DNA from 3 places in the Streptomyces sp. NBC_01571 genome. Region 1 is predicted to be linked to each of the others. Evidence: riboswitches for the same ligand, from Rfam matches in the RefSeq annotation. Region 1 holds a riboswitch; each other region holds the start of a gene.
The links. Region 1 has a riboswitch for S-adenosylmethionine ahead of OHB41_RS52395 (putative leader peptide). Riboswitches for the same ligand answer to the same signal wherever they lie in the genome.
Positions count from the first base shown of each region.

Region 2: linked by a shared signal. The riboswitch ahead of thrC (threonine synthase) and the one ahead of OHB41_RS52395 (putative leader peptide) in region 1 are both predicted to bind S-adenosylmethionine.
Region 3: linked by a shared signal. The riboswitch ahead of OHB41_RS15070 (aminotransferase class V-fold PLP-dependent enzyme) and the one ahead of OHB41_RS52395 (putative leader peptide) in region 1 are both predicted to bind S-adenosylmethionine.

Region 1 covers NZ_JAPEPZ010000001.1:8,319,987-8,325,649, reverse strand. Annotated here, with positions in the region: gene OHB41_RS37480 (amino acid ABC transporter ATP-binding protein) at 1-303, opposite strand, end outside; gene OHB41_RS37475 (amino acid ABC transporter permease) at 300-1,289, opposite strand; SAM riboswitch class IV at 1,884-2,030, shown strand; gene OHB41_RS52395 (putative leader peptide) at 2,067-2,141, shown strand; gene OHB41_RS37470 (glutathione S-transferase family protein) at 2,233-3,009, shown strand; gene OHB41_RS37465 (YceI family protein) at 3,232-3,747, opposite strand; gene OHB41_RS37460 (MarR family winged helix-turn-helix transcriptional regulator) at 3,877-4,377, shown strand; gene OHB41_RS37455 (maleylpyruvate isomerase N-terminal domain-containing protein) at 4,696-5,490, opposite strand.
Region 2 covers NZ_JAPEPZ010000001.1:4,911,288-4,916,950, reverse strand. Annotated here, with positions in the region: gene OHB41_RS22080 (DUF3263 domain-containing protein) at 1-148, shown strand, start outside; gene otsB (trehalose-phosphatase) at 324-1,199, shown strand; gene OHB41_RS22070 (alpha,alpha-trehalose-phosphate synthase (UDP-forming)) at 1,228-2,649, opposite strand; gene OHB41_RS22065 (glucosyl-3-phosphoglycerate synthase) at 2,776-3,720, opposite strand; SAM riboswitch class I at 3,888-4,044, shown strand; gene thrC (threonine synthase) at 4,062-5,390, shown strand; gene OHB41_RS22055 (MoaD/ThiS family protein) at 5,511-5,663, shown strand, end outside.
Region 3 covers NZ_JAPEPZ010000001.1:3,342,713-3,348,375, forward strand. Annotated here, with positions in the region: gene OHB41_RS15060 (rhomboid family intramembrane serine protease) at 1-388, shown strand, start outside; gene OHB41_RS15065 (Lrp/AsnC family transcriptional regulator) at 385-666, shown strand; gene OHB41_RS15070 (aminotransferase class V-fold PLP-dependent enzyme) at 754-2,115, opposite strand; SAM riboswitch class IV at 2,300-2,416, opposite strand; gene trpD (anthranilate phosphoribosyltransferase) at 2,676-3,740, opposite strand; gene qcrB (cytochrome bc1 complex cytochrome b subunit) at 3,877-5,514, opposite strand; gene qcrA (cytochrome bc1 complex Rieske iron-sulfur subunit) at 5,511-5,663, opposite strand, start outside.

The DNA.
Region 1 (5,663 bases):
GCTGCGCTGGGCCAGGATGGCCCGCTCGCTCAGTTCCTTGAGCCGGCCGCCGTGCCGTCGTACGCCGATCGGCTCGCCGTTCAGGCTGACATGGCCGATCTCGGGTTTCTCCAGGTGGTTGATCACCCTGAGGAGCGTGGACTTGCCGGAGCCGGACGGTCCGAGGACGACGGTGACCTCGCCGGGCCGTACGGTCAACTCCACTCCGTCCAGGACACGTTGGGTCCCGTACCACTTGTGCACGTCATGGACCTCGACGGCCGCGGGCCGGACGTCGGGCTGCTCCGTCACCTGGGCGGTCACAGGGCCGCCTCCTTCCGGACACGGTCCCGCAGGTCACGCAGACCGGTGCGGAGCTTCTGCAACGGGGTGGGCGGCAGGGTGCGCAGCGCGCCCCGCGAGTAGTACCGCTCGACGTAGAACTGGACGACCGAGACGACGCTGGTGAGGATCAGGTACCAGACGGTGGCGACCAGCAGCAGCGGCACGATGTCGCCCGGGTAGGTGCTGCCCATGCTCTGCACCGAGCCGAACAGGTCGAGCAGGGAGACGTAGAAGACCAGTGAGGTGCCCTTGATCAGGCCGATCAGCTGGTTGACGTAGTTGGGGGTGATGGAGCGCAGGGCCTGCGGGAACACGATCCTCGTGAACTGGTAGCCCTTCGGCAGACCCAGCGCGGAGGCCGCCTCGTGCTGGCCCTGGTCGACGGAGAGGATGCCGCCCCGTACCACTTCGGCCGCGTACGCCGCTTCGTTGAGGCTCAGTCCGACGACCGCGACGACCATGTCGGTGGCGAGCCGGGACTCGTCGAACGTGAGGAAGGCGGGGCCGAACGGCACGCCGAGGCTCAGCGTCCGGTAGAGCGCGGAGAAGTTGTAGAGGAAGAGCAGGACGACGATCAGCGGCACCGACCGGAACAACCAGATGTAGACCCAGCTCACGGCACGCAGCACCGGGCTCCGGGAGAGCCGTGCGAGTGCGAGCAGGATGCCGCCCAGCAGTCCCGACACGGCGCTGTAGAGGGTCACTTCGAGGGTGATGAGCAGGCCGTCGAGGATCGTGGGACGCAGGAACCAGTACTGGAACCTGTCCCACTGGAAGAACGGATTGGTCGCCAGGCCGTGGACGAGCTGGGCGACCACGACCAGCACGATCGCCGAGACGATCCAGCGGCCCGGACGGCGCAGCGGCAGCACCCGCTGCGCCGCGTACGGCCTCGGTTCGACCACGGGAGCGGGAGGCGGCTGCGCCGTGCTCAACGGCACGGCGGAGCTGAGGGATTCACTCATGGAGGGCTCCAGGCGGCTCGGACTCCCCCGGCACGGGCCGTACGACGAGACGACGGGCACGCGCACGGGGGAACGAACCCGATGCGGGGACGAGAAGGGGAGGACCACCGGAAGTCCGCCCGTTCGACGGCGGCACACGGTGGTTCGGAGATCACGGACCCCGGATCGGACACCGCGGATCAAGGACCGGGGTTCAGGGACCGGGGTTCAGGGACCGGAGTTCAGGGACCGGCGATCAGCGAGGAAGTGCGTCAGCCCCGACAGAGACAGCGGGCGTCGAGGGAGGGACAACACCGTGCCGTGCGGGCGTCGCCGCCGTCGGCGAGGTGCCGCTCCGGACGACGGTTCATGAGTACGCGGTCGCGGCCGTGGGACCGCGAGGCGGTCTTCCCCTGGGCTGCGTACATCGCGGTCACCGTCACCGTTCCGGCCCGTGGGGCCTCGTGTTCACCGGAGTTGCTCCGGCCCGATGCGGCGTAAGTTAGGCACGGCCCCGAACGAATGTCAACGCTCGGCAGCCCGGATGACCACGTCGTGAGACCGCGCGGACGCCTTCTTGACGAGGCCACGGGGCGGACCGAGACTGGCGGGGACGGTCACGATTGTCAGCGCCCTTCGCACGGTTCCTTCCGTGCGATGCGGTTGATCGGCCCCGGCCCGCTGACAGGCAACCCTTCCACCGCGACGGGGTGCCCCGGGTGACGACCGGGTCCCGCCGGAGCGGCGGGGCAAGCGTGGTCTCGCCTCTCGCGAGCCCCGGACACGGGAGCGACGGGAATGACCGGAAAGGGCACGAGCGGTCTGACCAGGCGCCTGCACATCGATCTGCAGCGGGTCTCCAGCGCCTACTAGTCCACGGTCCGGACGGTACGTCAGCGCAGTCACTCCGTTCCGCCGCTGCCGCCCCTCGGGTGGCAGGGCTTCGTCGTCCCCATGGAGAGTCATGCCCGAGACAGTCTCGCTCAGTCCGACCGCCGCCGCCTCCCACCACTGCGCCTCGGCCTCACCCGCCGCGGGGGCGGTTGTCGCCGCCCCTCGGGCGGCGGCCCCCGCGCGTGGACACCGCATCCGCAGTCGCATCGGAGTCGGTCCGGCCGGCGGTTTCTATCCGGCGCCGCACCGCTATCAGCTGTACCTCTCCGAGGGCTGTCCGCGCTCGCTGCGCATCTCGATCACCCTCGGCCTGCTGGGACTGCGCGACTCGGTCACCACCACGCTGCTGACGGGGCCCGCCGGGACGCCGGACGCCTGCGCCGCCCTGCGGGCCGCGTACGAGGCCACCTGGCACCACTACGACGGTCCGCTCACCGCGCCGGCGCTGTGCGACCGCTGGAGCGGACGCATCGTCAGCAATCACACCCCCGACATCCTGCGCGACCTCGGCGAACTCCCGGGCTGCCGCGGCGGCAACGGACTCCCCCGGCTGCACCCGCAGTCCCTCGCCGCGGACATCGACACCTTCCGCGTCTTCCTCGACCGGAATCTCACCCCGGCCGCCCGGCCGACGGCGCGGTCGGCCGCGCTCAGCTCACTGGATCAGCAACTCACCGCACACCAGAATGTGTTGGGCGAGGAGTTGACGGCAGCCGACGTCGACCTGTGGGTGGCCCTCACCCACCTCGGCACCGAGGACGTCCTCTCCCCGTACGGCCGTCTGCGGGACTACGTCCGCCGGCTGGACGGCCACCCGGCCTTCCACGCAGCGGCGCGCCGGGCCTGACGGGCCGCCGGGGCGTCTCCCCGGACGACCGGGCCGCACCCACCCGGGCCCGTGGCGAACGGAGCCCCCGGCCACGGGGGACCGTTCGCCGTCTTCTCCTCGACCCGCCCGGCAAGGCGCGGCAGCAGGAACCGCGGGACGTCGGCCGCCGTATCCGGCGGACCGTGGAACCGGACGGCCACTGCCTGCCGCCGCGCCGACGGCGGGCGGTGATCCGCCGGATCAGCCCTTGACGCGGGTGAAGACGAGTGTGCCGACGACAGTGGTCAGGCCGCGGAGCATGCCCATCTGGTTCCAGCCCATGTCGAACTGGTCGCGGTCCACGGTGAACTCCGTGCCGAGCGTGACGTCTTCGGCGCTCGCCGCGGTCACCCGGGCGACGACCGGCTGCGGCCTGGTGATGCCGCGTACGGTCAACTGCCCGGCGACCTCGACGGTGTCGTCCTGGGCGACCACGGCGTTGTCCACCGCGAAGGTGATCGTGGGGTGCCGTTCCACGTCGAAGAGGTCGGCCGAGCGGAGGTGCTTGTCGCGCTTGCCGTTCTTGGTGTCGAGGGACGCCACGTCCAGGGTGACGGTGCCGCGGGCGGTCCCGTCGGCCTGCACCTCGCCCTCCCCGGTGACAGCGGCGAAGGCCCCCTTCACCGTCACCAGGCCCCACATCGTCTTGTGCCGGATGACGACGCTGGTGCGGGCGGGGTCGAGCTGCCACAGGCCGGTTTCGACGGCGACGGTCATGAGAGTTCTCCAGACGGTTAACAGTGAGAGGTGAGGCACGAGCCGTGGGACAACCAGGAGTCATCCAAATTTGGACGATCACAGGCTAGCCCGTTCTCCAAATTTGGACAACCGGTAGACTGTGACACCATGGCCGACTTCCTCGCCCCCGCTGACCTGCCCGAACACGAGCCGGCGGCCGATGACGGCCTGCTGCCGACCGAACTGCGGTCCTGGATGAGGCTGCTCGCGGCGGCCGGGGCGATCGAGCAGCAGTTGCGCGCTCGCGTCAAGGACGCCCTCGGTGTCTCGCACGACGAGTTCCTGGTGCTGTGCCTGCTGGCCGACCAGCCCGGCTCCAGTCTGCGCATGACACAGATCGCCGAGCTGCTGGGCCGCCCCAAGACACGGCTGACCTATCAGGTGGCCTGTCTGCAGCACGCGGGCCTGATCACGCGGCGCTCGGCCTGCGGGGACAAGCGGGGTATCGAGGTGGCGCTCACGGACAAGGCGCGCACGCTGCTGCGCGAGTCCTCGCGCCCGCTGGCCGACGCCGTCTCGCAGGCCATCGCCCGCACGGCCTGCGCGCAGCGGTACGAGCAGCTGCACGACTTGTTGCCGCCCTCCGAGGTTGCCGGCGACGATTCGTGAAGCACGGGGCGTGAGGCACGAGTCGTGAAGTACGGGTCGTGAAGCACGGGTCGTGAACGGGGCGGCCCGGGGAGACCGTGAGCGGGACGGCCGGGAAGACCGGCTGAAGAGTGCCGTGACGCTGCGTATACGCGCGCCACGGCCCGGAAGCGCGCGGGGCCGCCCCGGCGGACGGCCTCGCGCATCGGATGACGGCCGCCGCGACGACCTCGCCGCCGGGGAAAGCCCGGCTGCCGCGAACGACCCCGCCCACGGAGACATTCGGCCCGGCGACGGCTTCCTGGACGGAAACAACCGTCCCCGCGACGACCCCGCGGGTCAGAAGCCCGGGAAGACGCGTCGCAGGTCGTCCAGGGTGAGGGCGTCCCCCTTCAGGTTCACCTCGGCCGGGGTGTGGGCGGGGGCGTGGCGGCCGGTGACGAGCCGCAGCCACCACTCGGCAGGGGCGCTCAGTACGGCGTCGGGGTGGGCGGGCTCGTCGACGAGCGCGACCGAGTCGCCCAGGTCGAGCCCGAAAGCACGCACGGGAGAGACCGTCCGCACGGCGATACGGGCGTGGCGACCGCCCAGGGCGTCGGCCTTGCCCAGGAACCCTATGAGCAGACCGGCCTGGGCGAGGAGCGGCTCGGTCGCCACCGGCAGCAGCGCCGCCGTCGGGTCGAAGGCCACCTCGACGTCCCAGGTGTGGTGGGTGAACTCGCCGAGCCGAAGGCCCGCCAGTGTCGCGACGTCCACGGGTGCCGGCAGGAAGCCGAGCTCCACGCGGAGTTCCTCCCGGGCCCGCGCGTCCAGTGCCTCGTAACCGCGCACGAGTTGTTCGTCGGCGTTCACGAACCCCTCGGCGCGCTCGGCCGGGGACATCGCGTCCCAGCGCGCCCACACCGACTTGTTGAAGTCGCCGTCCCGCGGTCCGGTGCCGTTCAGCGCGCCCTCCAGCGAGGCGCGGCCGATCTCCGCGCCGCTGCCCAGGTGGCTGAGGACCTGGGACACGTCCCACTCCGACGCGCCCGAGCGCCGGGTGAGGTCGGCGGTGGCGAGCCCGTGCACCACGGAGGTCAGGTAGTCGTGTCCGCTGCGCAGCGCGGCGATGGTCTGGTCGGCACGGTCGGTCATGTCTCGACTCCGGGGAGGGGTGGGATGGTGCCGGAACCGTACCCAGGACGGTCGCCGTCAAAGACGGTGGGGGTAAGAGGGTCGTCGGTCCGTCCCGGGGCGGTCGTCCGCGCGCCGTCCGGCCGAGCGGCAGCCCGCTCCACACGACCGGCGACGACGGGCGGGACACGGCG
Region 2 (5,663 bases), 3.4 Mb from region 1:
GGCGATAAGGGAGCAGCTCGGGCTGGCGCCGGTGCGGTATTACCAGCTTCTCAACGCCCTTCTGGACGATCCGCGGGCGCTGGCCCACGATCCGGTCACGGTGAACCGGCTCCGCCGGGTCCGGGCGTCCCGCCGCGACGACCGCTGACCCGGGTTCATCCGTACCAGGGGGCTCCGCCCCGAGCCCTTCGGGCGAGGCGGGGGTGCAGGGGGCGGCAGCCGCTTGGCGGGGTCCGGGGCGGAGCCCCGGGGACGGGTCGGGTAGGGGCGGCGGGGGCGGAGAAGCGTGGGTGGGTTCGGGGCGGCCCCGATAGGGTCGGCGTATGGGCAGTCATGCGGAATCCCCGGAACACCCCGAGACCACGGACACCGTCCCGACACCGGCGACCGCCGCGGGAAAGGACGGGCTGCAAGCCATCCTCGCGCGCCCCGCCCGAACGGTGATCGCACTCGACTTCGACGGAACCCTCGCCCCCATCGTCCCCGACCCCGAACAGGCCCGCGCCCATCCCGCTGCGGTCCCCGCCCTCGCGGCCCTCGCCCCGAAGGTCGCCTCCGTCGCCGTCGTCACCGGCCGGCCCGCCGGCGTGGCGGTCCGCCACGGCGGCTTCGCGGGCGTCCCGGGCCTCGACCACCTCGTCGTCCTCGGCCACTACGGCGCCGAACGCTGGGACGCCCGCACGGGCACCGTCAGCGCCCCCGCCCCCCACCCCGGCGTGGCAGCCGTCCGCGCCGAGCTGCCGGGAGTCCTCGACCGGGTCGGCGCCTGGCAGGGCACGTGGATCGAGGAGAAGGGCCGCGCGCTCGCCGTCCACACGCGCCGCGCCACGGACCCGCAGGCCGCCTTCGAGTCCCTGCGCGAACCCCTCGCCGATCTCGCCACCCGGCACGGCCTGATCGTCGAACCGGGCCGGATGGTCCTGGAACTGCGCCCGCCGGGCATGGACAAGGGCGTCGCCCTCCTGGAGTACGTCCGCGAGGTCGGCGCCGAAGCGGTCCTCTACGCGGGCGACGACCTCGGCGACCTCCCCGCCTTCGCCGCCGTCGACAAACTCCGCTCGGACGGCGTCCCGGGCCTGCTGGTGTGCAGCGGCAGCTCGGAGGTCGCGGAACTCGCCGACCGCGCCGACCTGGTGGTCGACGGCCCCGCCGGGGTCGTCCACCTGCTGAGGGCCCTGGCGGACCGGTTGGACCGGTAGCCCCGGCCCGCCGCGGCGAACGGCGCCCTCACTCCTCCAGCGCGCGCAACTGCTCCAGGAACCACTGCGCCGGAGGCAGGGCCGTCGCCGCCGCGGCGAGCCGCTTCGTGCGCTCGGCCCGCTCACCGGCCGACAGGGACAGGGCCTCGTGCAGCGCCCGCGCGGTGCCGACCACGTCGTACGGGTTCACCGCGACCGCGTCCTCGCCCAGCTCCTCGAACGCCCCGGCCTCCCGGGACAGCACCAGCACGCACCCCTCGTCGGAGACGACGGGCACCTCCTTGGCGACGAGGTTCATGCCGTCCCGGATGGGGTTGACGAGGGCGACGTCGGCGAGCCGGTAGGCGGCCAGCGAGCGGGCGAAGTCGTCCTTGACGTGGAGCACCACCGGGGTCCAACCCGGCGTCCCGTACTGGGAGTTGATCTCGTCCGCCAGGGTCTGCACGGCGGCCGTGTAGTCCCGGTAGACCGCCAGGTCCTGGCGGGAGGGGTAGGCGAAGGCCACGTGGACCACCCGCTCGCGCCACTCCGGCCGGTCCTCCAGGAGCTGCCGGTACGACAGCAGGCCCCGCACGATGTTCTTCGACAGCTCGGTGCGGTCGACCCGCACGATCGCTCTGCGGGCGCGGCCGTCGGGGCCCTCACCGATCTGCCCGCGCAGCGCGTCCATCCGCTCGGCGACGTCCGCCTCGTGGGAGCGCCCGCGCAGGAAGTCCGCGTCCGCGCCGAGCCCGTGCACCCCGACCCGGGTGTCGCCGAGCCCGCCGACGAGCGCCTCGCAGCAGGCGGTGAACGCGTTCGCCCAGCGGTGCGTCAGGAAGCCCAGCCGGTCCGCGCCGAGCATGCCGCGCAGCACCTGCTCGGCGATGTCGTCGGGCAGCATCCGGAAGTAGTCGACCGGCGCCCACGGTGTGTGGGAGAAGTGGCCGATGCGCAGGTCGGGGCGGAGCTCCCGCAGCATGCCGGGGACCAGGGTCAGGTGGTAGTCCTGCACGATCACCACGGCGCCCTCGGCCGCCTCGTCCGCCAGGGCGCGCGCGAACGAGCGGTTGTAGGCCTCGTACGACGCCCACTGGCGCCGGAACTCCTGGTCGAAGACCGGCTCCAGCGGCGTCTGGTACAGCATGTGGTGGACGAACCACAGCATGGAGTTCGCGATGCCGTTGTAGGCGTCCGCGTGCACCGTGGCGTCGATGTCCAGCATCCGCACGCCCTCCTCGCCGACCCCGCGCCGGACCGCCTCGCGGTCCCCCTCGCCGAGCGCCGAGCACACCCACAGGGCCCCCGCGTCCGGACCGATCGCGGAGAGGCCGGAGACCAGCCCGCCCCCGCCGCGCCGGGCCTGGAGCGAGCCGTCCTCGCGCACCTCGTAGGAGACCGGGCCGCGGTTGGACGCGACGAGGATCCGGTGGGCGCCATGCGTTGAAGCCGTTGAAGCCGTTGAAGCCATGCCTCGAAACCTAGCCCGGCACCGAAACGCTCAAACGTTCCCGTCGGCCGTATGCGACGAAGGACACGAACCGCGGGGCGGTGGCGCCGGTCGTGCCGTCCACCACCCCCTCACCAGGGACGCGGTTCACGCGGCCCGGCGTTCCACGTATTCGGAGATTTCGGCCATCGGGGGGCGTTCCTCCGTGTCCACCGAGTACGTACGCGGCTCGAAACCGTCCTCGCCCCGCTCGAACTGGGTGAGGGAGGGCCGGATGAGATGGCCGCGGGCCAGCCGGAGCTGCGCCGTGCGGTAGATCGCGGCGGACATCCGGCCCAGCGCCTGCCCGTCCTGGTGGCGGTGCTTGCGCTCGCCCACGTCGACCTGGGCGAGCGCGTCGAGGCCCACCAGGTGCAGGGCGTCGACGAGCATGCCCAGTTCGACGCCGTACCCGACGGGGAAGGGGAGCTGTTCCAGCAGCGAGCGGCGGGCCGCGTACTCACCGCCGAGCGGCTGGACGAAGCCGGCCAGCTGGGGCCAGTGCATGTTCAGCAGCGGGCGGGCCATGAGCTCCGTGACGCGGCCGCCCTGCCCCGCGGCGCCGGCCAGCGGACGGTCGTACATCCCCTTGACGAGGTCCACGCCCGGCTCGGTGAGCAGCGGGCCCACGATCCCTGAGACGAAGTCCGACGAGAACTCCCTCAGGTCCGCGTCGATGAAACAGACGATGTCCCCGCTCGTCACGAGGAGCGACCGCCACAGCACCTCGCCCTTGCCGGGCACAGCCGGGATGCGGGGCAGGATCTCGTCCCGGTGCACGACACGCGCGCCCGCCGCGGCGGCCACCTCCGAGGTGCGGTCGGTCGAACCCGAGTCGACGACGACGATCTCGTCGACGAGGGGCACCTGCCGCATCAGGTCGTGGCGGATGACGGTGACGATCTCGCCGACCGTCTCCTCCTCGTTCAGCGCGGGCAGCACGACGCTCACCGTGGAGCCCGAGGCGCGCTTGGCGGACATGATTCTGTGGAGCGGGCGATCGGCCACGGACCAGGAGCGTGTGTTCAGCCAGCGCTCGACTTCCTTCAGCACAGTCTGCGGCTCCTCACTGTCTGATCACCCGGTGTCGCACGGTGTGATCCATCTCGCGGTTCGGACGACTATCTCAACTGTCCTGGCCTTCGGTTACAGTCTTGAACAACGCGGATGACCATCGCATGTCGTAGATCATCCCGGACTGAAGACCAACAACCGAATACCGCTCATCCAGAGGGGCAGAGGGATACGGCCCGATGAAGCCCCGGCAACCCTCCAGCCGGTCCTGTACCGATCATTGCCGATCGCGTCGCGGGGCTCCCGGCTCGGGAAGGTGCCAAATCCGTCTCACGGCGAAGTGCGTCGTGAGGAAGATGAGGAGAAAGGGCCTCGCCTCCATGGCTGCGCAGACTGTTGCAAGCACTCCGGACACCGCGACCTCCGCGGACCCGTCGGCTTCCACCGCTTCCACCGGCACCGTCGATCTGGGCCCCGCCGCGGCGCTCTCCTGCCGCGAATGCGGCCACCGGGTGCCGCTCGGCCCGGTCTTCGCCTGCGAGGAGTGTTTCGGACCGCTCGAGATCGCCTACGACTTCTCGGCCTACGACACCGAAGAACTCCGGGCGCGCATCGAGGCGGGCCCCGCGAACATCTGGCGTTACGCGCCACTGCTGCCCGTCCCGGCCGACGTCGCCGACAAGCCGAACATCAACCCGGGCTGGACCAGGCTCGTCAAGGCCGACAACCTCGCCCGCGAGCTGGGCGTCGAACCCGGCCGGCTCTTCGTCAAGGACGATTCCGGCAACCCGACGCACTCCTTCAAGGACCGCGTCGTCGCCCAGGCCATCGAGGCCGCCCGCGCCTTCGGCTTCACCACCCTCTCCTGCTCCTCGACCGGCAACCTCGCCGGCGCGGTGGGCGCCGCCGCCGCGCGTGCCGGCTTCCGCTCCTGCGTGTTCATCCCGCACGACCTGGAGCAGGGCAAGGTCGTCATGGCCGCGGTCTACGGCGGCGAGCTCGTCGGCATCGAGGGCAACTACGACGACGTGAACCGCTTCTGCTCCGAGCTGATCGGCGACCCGGCCGGTGAGGGCTGGGGCTTCGTCAACGTCAACCTGCGGCCGTACTACGCGGAGGGGTCCAAGACCCTCGCGTACGAGATCTGCGAGCAGCTCGGCTGGCAGCTGCCCGACCAGCTCGTCGTGCCGATCGCCTCCGGCTCCCAGCTGACGAAGGTCGACAAGGGGCTGCAGGAGCTGATCAAGCTCGGCCTCGTCGAGGACAAGCCCTACAAGATCTTCGGCGCGCAGGCCGAGGGCTGTTCGCCGGTGTCGGTCGCCTACAAGGCCGGCCACGACGTCGTCCGGCCGCAGAAGCCGGACACCATCGCCAAGTCGCTGGCCATCGGCAACCCCGCCGACGGCCCGTACGTGCTGGACATCGCGCGGCGGACGGGCGGGGCCGTGGAGGACGTGAACGACGAGCAGGTGGTCGACGCGATCAAGCTGCTGGCGCGCACCGAGGGGATCTTCGCGGAGACCGCCGGCGGTGTGACGGTGGGGGTGGCCAAGAAGCTGATCGAGAACGGGCTGCTCGACCCGACGCTCACCACGGTCGTGCTGAACACCGGTGACGGCCTCAAGACGCTGGACGCGGTGGCCGGCACGGGACTGACCGCGACCATCCGCCCCAGCCTGGACTCCTTCCGCGAGGCCGGCCTCGCGTAGCCGCCCGGCCGGGGAGGTCCTTCCCCGGCCACGGGCCCGCGGGGGCCGGACGCGCAGTTCCACGCGCCCCTGCCGGGGCGCTCTCCGCCGTACGCCACCATCCGACCGGGAGGTCACCGCATGAGCGTCAACGTCCGCATCCCCACCATCCTGCGCACCTACACCGGTGGCCGGTCCGAGGTGACCGCCGAGGGAGGGACCCTCGGCGAGGTGATCTCCGACCTGGAGAAGAACCACACGGGCATCGCCGCGCGCGTGCTCGACGACGAGGGC
Region 3 (5,663 bases), 5.0 Mb from region 1:
CGCCCTCTTCTACGTCGGCTGCGGCTATCTCGCGCTGGTCGGCTACGCGGTCGCCAACTCCACCTCCGAACAGACCCTGGTCGGTGCCTCGGGAGCGATCTCCGCGGTCCTCGGAGCGTTCCTCTACCTTTTCCCCAAGGCCCGGGTGACCAGTCTCTTCCCGTTCCTCTTCTTCCTGCCGCTGCGCTTCCCCGCCTGGATCGTGCTGCCGTTCTGGGCGGCGCTGCAGTGGCTGGCGGCGGGCCGCAGCCCCTCGGGCCCCGGGGTCGCCTATCTGGCGCACCTGGTGGGCTTCTCGCTGGGCTTCCTCTACGCGTGGGTGCGCTTCCGGCGGCCGACTAGAGTGAAAGTCCCAGCAGCGGCCCCCGAGGGAGAAAACCAGCCGTGATCACCGCGATCGTGCTCATCAAGACCAGCGTGGACCGGATCCCCGAGATCGCCGAGTCGATCGCCGCGCTGGACAGTGTCAGCGAGGTCTTCTCCGTCACCGGCACGTACGACCTGATCGCCATGGTCCGGGTCAAGGCCCACGACGACCTGGCCGACGTCATCCCCGGCAGCATCAGCAAGATCCCGGGGGTCGAGGGCACCGACACGCACGTCGCGTTCCGCACGTACTCGCAGCACGACCTGGAGGCGGCGTTCGCGATCGGCCTGGACTCCTGACCGGCCTGGCTTCCTGACCGGCCTGGACTCCTGACCCCGCCCCCCACGCCGCTCCGTACCGCCGCGGGTCCTCCGCGGCCGCCGGGGTCAGACTGCGGGCACGCAGCGACCGCCCTCGGTCCGGTAGCGCCACTGCGCACCGTCCCGCACGAGCTCCTTCACGGCGCGCACGAAGCGCTCCACGTGCTCGTCCGGGGTGCCCGCCCCGAAGCTGACGCGGATCGCGTTGAGGGACTTCTCGCCGGGCGCGGCCTCGGGGGCCCCGCACTCGCCCTGGGTCTGCGGGTCGCTGCCGAGCAGCGTGCGCAGCAGCGGATGCGCGCAGAAGAGACCGTCACGCACCCCGATGCCGTACTCGGCGGAGAGCGCCGCCGCGAAGTGCGAGCTGTTCCAGCCCTCGACGACGAACGAGATGACGCCGACCCGCGGCGCGTCGTCGCCGAACAGGGACAGCACGCGCACGGCGGGCACCTCGGCGAGTCCCTCCCGGACCGTGCGGATCAGGTGCCGCTCGCGGGCGACGATCCGGTCGAAGCCCTCCTCGGTGAGCGCCTTGCACGCGGAGGCGATGGAGTAGGCGCCGATGACGTTGGGGGACCCGGCCTCGTGCCGTGCCGCGCTCTCGTGCCACTCGACGTCGACGCCACCGTCCGCGCGCCGGGCGACCTTGCGGCTGGCGCCGCCGCCGGCGAGGTAGGGCTCGGCCTCCCGCAGCCAGTCGGAGCGGCCGGCCAGGACACCGGAACCGAAGGGCGCGTACAGCTTGTGCCCGGAGAAGACGACCCAGTCGACGTCGAGGTCACGGACGGACACCGGGTGGTGCGGGGCGAGCTGGGCGGCGTCCAGGACGATCCGGGCGCCGTGGGCGTGCGCCGCCGCGGCGAGCTCGCGCACCGGCCACAGCTCTCCGGTGACGTTGGAGGCGCCGGTGACGCAGACGAGGGCCGGTCCGTGGGGGTCGCGGTCGGCGAGGGCGCGCTCCAGGACCGCGACGGCCTGCCGCGGGGTGCGGGGCGCGTCGAGGTACGTGACCCGCGCGTCCTGCCACGGCAGCAGCGAGGCGTGGTGCTCGGTCTCGAAGACGAAGACCTGGCAGTCGGCCGGAAGGGTGGCGGCGAGCAGGTTGAGCGAGTCGGTCGTCGACCGGGTGAAGACGACCTGGTCGTCCTCGCGGCAGTCGAGGAACTCCGCGACGGTCCCGCGGGCGTTCTCGAAGAGGTCGGTGGACAGCTGGGAGAGGTAGCCGGCTCCGCGGTGCACGCTGCCGTAGTACGGGGCGTACGCGGCGACGTCGTCCCAGACGCGCTGGAGGGCCGGGGCGCTGGCGGCGTAGTCGAGGGCGGCGTAGGTGACCTCGCCACCGGTGACGAGCGGGACGGTCACATCACGGCCCAGAACGGGCAGCGGGGCACAAACGGACTGGTCGGCGGCAGCGGTGGAGACAGACATGGCGCACTCCTGTGAGAGGCAGGCGGAAGCACCGCGCGAGCGGGGGCGTACGGAGGTACGCGCGCGCGGCTCGGCGCAGGTGAGGGTGAAAAGGGGTGTGCGGAGGCGGGGCTCTACGCCCTAGCGCATTCGCTTGCTCACAGAAGGCTCCCTCGAACGACCAGGACCCCTGGGATTCTCGAGGGGTCCGCGCTTGCCGTAGACCTCGCTGCCTACGGCCTGGTCTTCACCCGGGGCACCCCGCCACGGACGGAGGGTTGCCGGACAGCCGGCCGGGGCCTCATGGCTGTCGCTCATGACCTGATACCGCATCCTGCCACACGATCTTCCGGACGCAACCCCGGCGTCCATATGGCGGAACGACCTCGCCCTCGAACTCCGGACGCCCCGACCCCCTCAGGGGCGCGGGGAACTGCGCGACCAGCCCCCACCCACCCGCACCCGGAAAACCACCACGCTCGGGGTCCGGGACAAAGCCCCGCGGACGGAACACACAGAGACGACGTGGGCGGGCGGGGCCCGGCCAAAAGGCCGCGCCCCCGCCGGCCCCCGCCCAGGAGTCACGCGTTGGTGGCCGTCACCCAGCGGTCGAGCGCGGCGCGCGCCGCGCCGGAGTCGATGGCCCGAGCCGTCCTCACCATCGCGGCACGGAGCTGGTCCACCAGGGACGCGTCCGTCGGGGACAACGCCACCAGCGCCGCCGCCGCGTTCAGGACCACGGCGTCCCGTACGGGCCCCCTCTCGCCGTCCAGGACACGGCGGGCGACCTCCGCGTTGTAGGAGGCGTCGGCACCCCGCAGGGCCTCCACGGGCACGAGGTCGAGCCCGACGTCCCGCGGATCGAACCGCTCCTCGGTCACCTTGCCGTCCCGCACGACCCAGACCTTCGACGTCGCCGTGGTGGTCAGCTCGTCCAGCCCGTCGTCACCTCGGAAGACCAGCGAGGAGTTGCCGCGCTCGGCGAAGACGCCGGCCATGATCGGCGCCATCCGGGCGTCGGCGACACCGACCGCCTGCGCCCTCACCCGCGCGGGGTTGGTCAGCGGACCCAGGAAGTTGAAGACCGTCCGGATCCCCAGCTGTCCGCGCGCCGCAGCCACATGACGCAGCGCCGGATGGAACTTCACCGCGAAGCAGAAGGTGATCCCGGCCTCCTCGGCCACCTCGGCCACCCGCTTCGGCGTCAGTTCCAGATTGACGCCCAGCTTTCCCAGCACGTCCGAGGCACCGGACGCCGAGGACGCGGCCCGGTTGCCGTGCTTGACGACCTTCGTGCCGGTACCGGCCACCACGATCGACGACATCGTGGAGATGTTCACCGTCTTCGCGCCGTCACCGCCCGTACCGACGATGTCGACGGTCTCCCCCGGCACCTCGATCACCTTGGCGTGCTCGTACATCGTGCGGACCAGGCCGGTGATCTCCTCGACCGTCTCGCCCTTGGCCCGCAGCGCCACCACGAAGCCGGCGATCTGGGCGTCCGTCGCCTCGCCGCTCATGATCCGGTCCATCGCCCAGGCCGTGTCGTCCGCGCTCTGGTCCCGGCCGTCGAGCAGGCCGTTCAGCACCGCGGGCCAGGAACGGCCCGCCGCGATGTCGCCTCCAGCGGGGGTCACAGCACTCATATGCCGCTCCTGGGTTCGTAGACAGGTACAAGCAGGGTCCACCCTATCCAGCCCAGGCACGGCGAAGAGCCCCCGTCCATGGGACGGGGGCTCCTGCCGTGGCGATCAGTGGGACCGGTGAGGACCGGTCGGAGGATCAGTGGTGGCCGTGGCCGCTCGTGATCTCCTCGTACTCCTCGACCGTGGGCTTGGGGATCTGGCTGTGCTCCCCGTAGAAGCCCTTGCTGAGCTTGGCACGCAGCCGCTGCGCGCCGTTCACCTTGCGCTCGACACCGTTCTCGTCGACCACCGGGCCGATCTCGGCGGGCTGGTACTGCTCGTGCGCGGTGAGCGTGTGCAGGGCCTCCTGGCCGAGCGGCTCGTGCACCTCGATGAACTCACCGTGCGGCAGGCGCTTGATGATGCCCGACTCGCGGCCGTGCAGCACCTTCTCCTTGTCGCGGCGCTGGAGACCGAGGCAGATCCGCTTGGTGGCGATGAAGACGAGCACCGGCACGACGAAGAACGCGATCCGGACGAACCAGGTGATCGAGTTGATCGACAGGTGGAAGTGCGTGGCCCAGATGTCGTTGCCGCCACCGACCAGCAGGACGAAGTACCAGCTGATCCAGGCCGCGCCGAAGGCGGTACGGGTCGGGACGTTGCGCGGGCGGTCCAGGATGTGGTGCTCGCGCTTGTCGCCGGTGACCCAGGACTCGATGAACGGGTAGACCGCGATCGCGACCAGGACCAGCGGGAAGACCACCAGCGGGATGAACACACCCAGGACGAGCGTGTGACCCCAGAAGTTGATCTCCCAGCCCGGCATGACACGGATCAGACCCTCGGAGAAGCCCATGTACCAGTCGGGCTGGGCGCCCGTGGACACCATGTCCGGACGGTAGGGGCCCATGGACCAGATCGGGTTGATCGAGGCGATCGCCGCGATGGCCGCGATGACACCGAAGACCAGGAAGAAGAAGCCTCCGGCCTTGGCCATGTAGACCGGCAGCAGCGGCATGCCGACGACGTTCCTGTTCGTCTTTCCGGGGCCCGCGAACTGCGTGTGCTTGTGGTAGAAGACCAGGATCAGGTGGCCGACGACCAGGCCGAGCATGATGCCCGGCAGCAGCAGCACGTGCACGGAGTAGAAGCGGGCCACGAAGTCGCCGCCCGGGAACTGACCGCCGAAGAGGAAGAACGAGAGGTACGTGCCGACGATCGGCACGGACAGGACCGCGCCCTCCATGAAGCGGACACCGGTGCCGGAGAGCAGGTCGTCCGGGAGCGAGTAACCGGTGAAGCCGGTGAACATGCCCAGGACGAACAGCAGGAAGCCGAACAGCCAGTTGACCTCACGCGGCTTGCGGAACGCACCCGTGAAGAACACGCGCATCATGTGCACGAACATGCCGGCGAGGAAGATCAGCGCCGCCCAGTGGTGGATCTGCCGGATCAGCAGACCACCGCGCACCTCGAAGGAGATGTGCATGGTCGAGTTGAACGCCTCGGACATCAGCTGACCCTGCAGCGGGACGTAGCTGCCGTGGTACTCCACCTCGTTCATCGACGGGTGGAAGAACAGCGTCAGATACACACCCGTGAGGATGATGATGAGGAAGCTGTACAGGCAGATCTCACCCAGCATGAACGACCAGTGGTCGGGGAAGATCTTGCGCATGTTGGCCTTGGCCAGGGAGTAGATCCCCAAGCGGCCGTCGGCCCAGTCGGCCACCCGCTCACCGGCGGGCGCCTTCTCGCGCGAGCGCGAGTCGGAGGTGGTGGTAGTGCTCATCCGCGCTCCCAGAAGGCAGGACCGACGGGCTCGTCGAAGTCGCCGAGCGCCTCGAGGTAGCCCTCGTCGTTCACACCGATGCGCAGCTGCGGCAGGGCATGACCGGCCGGGCCGAAGATCACTCGGGCACCGTCGGAGAGGTCGAAGGT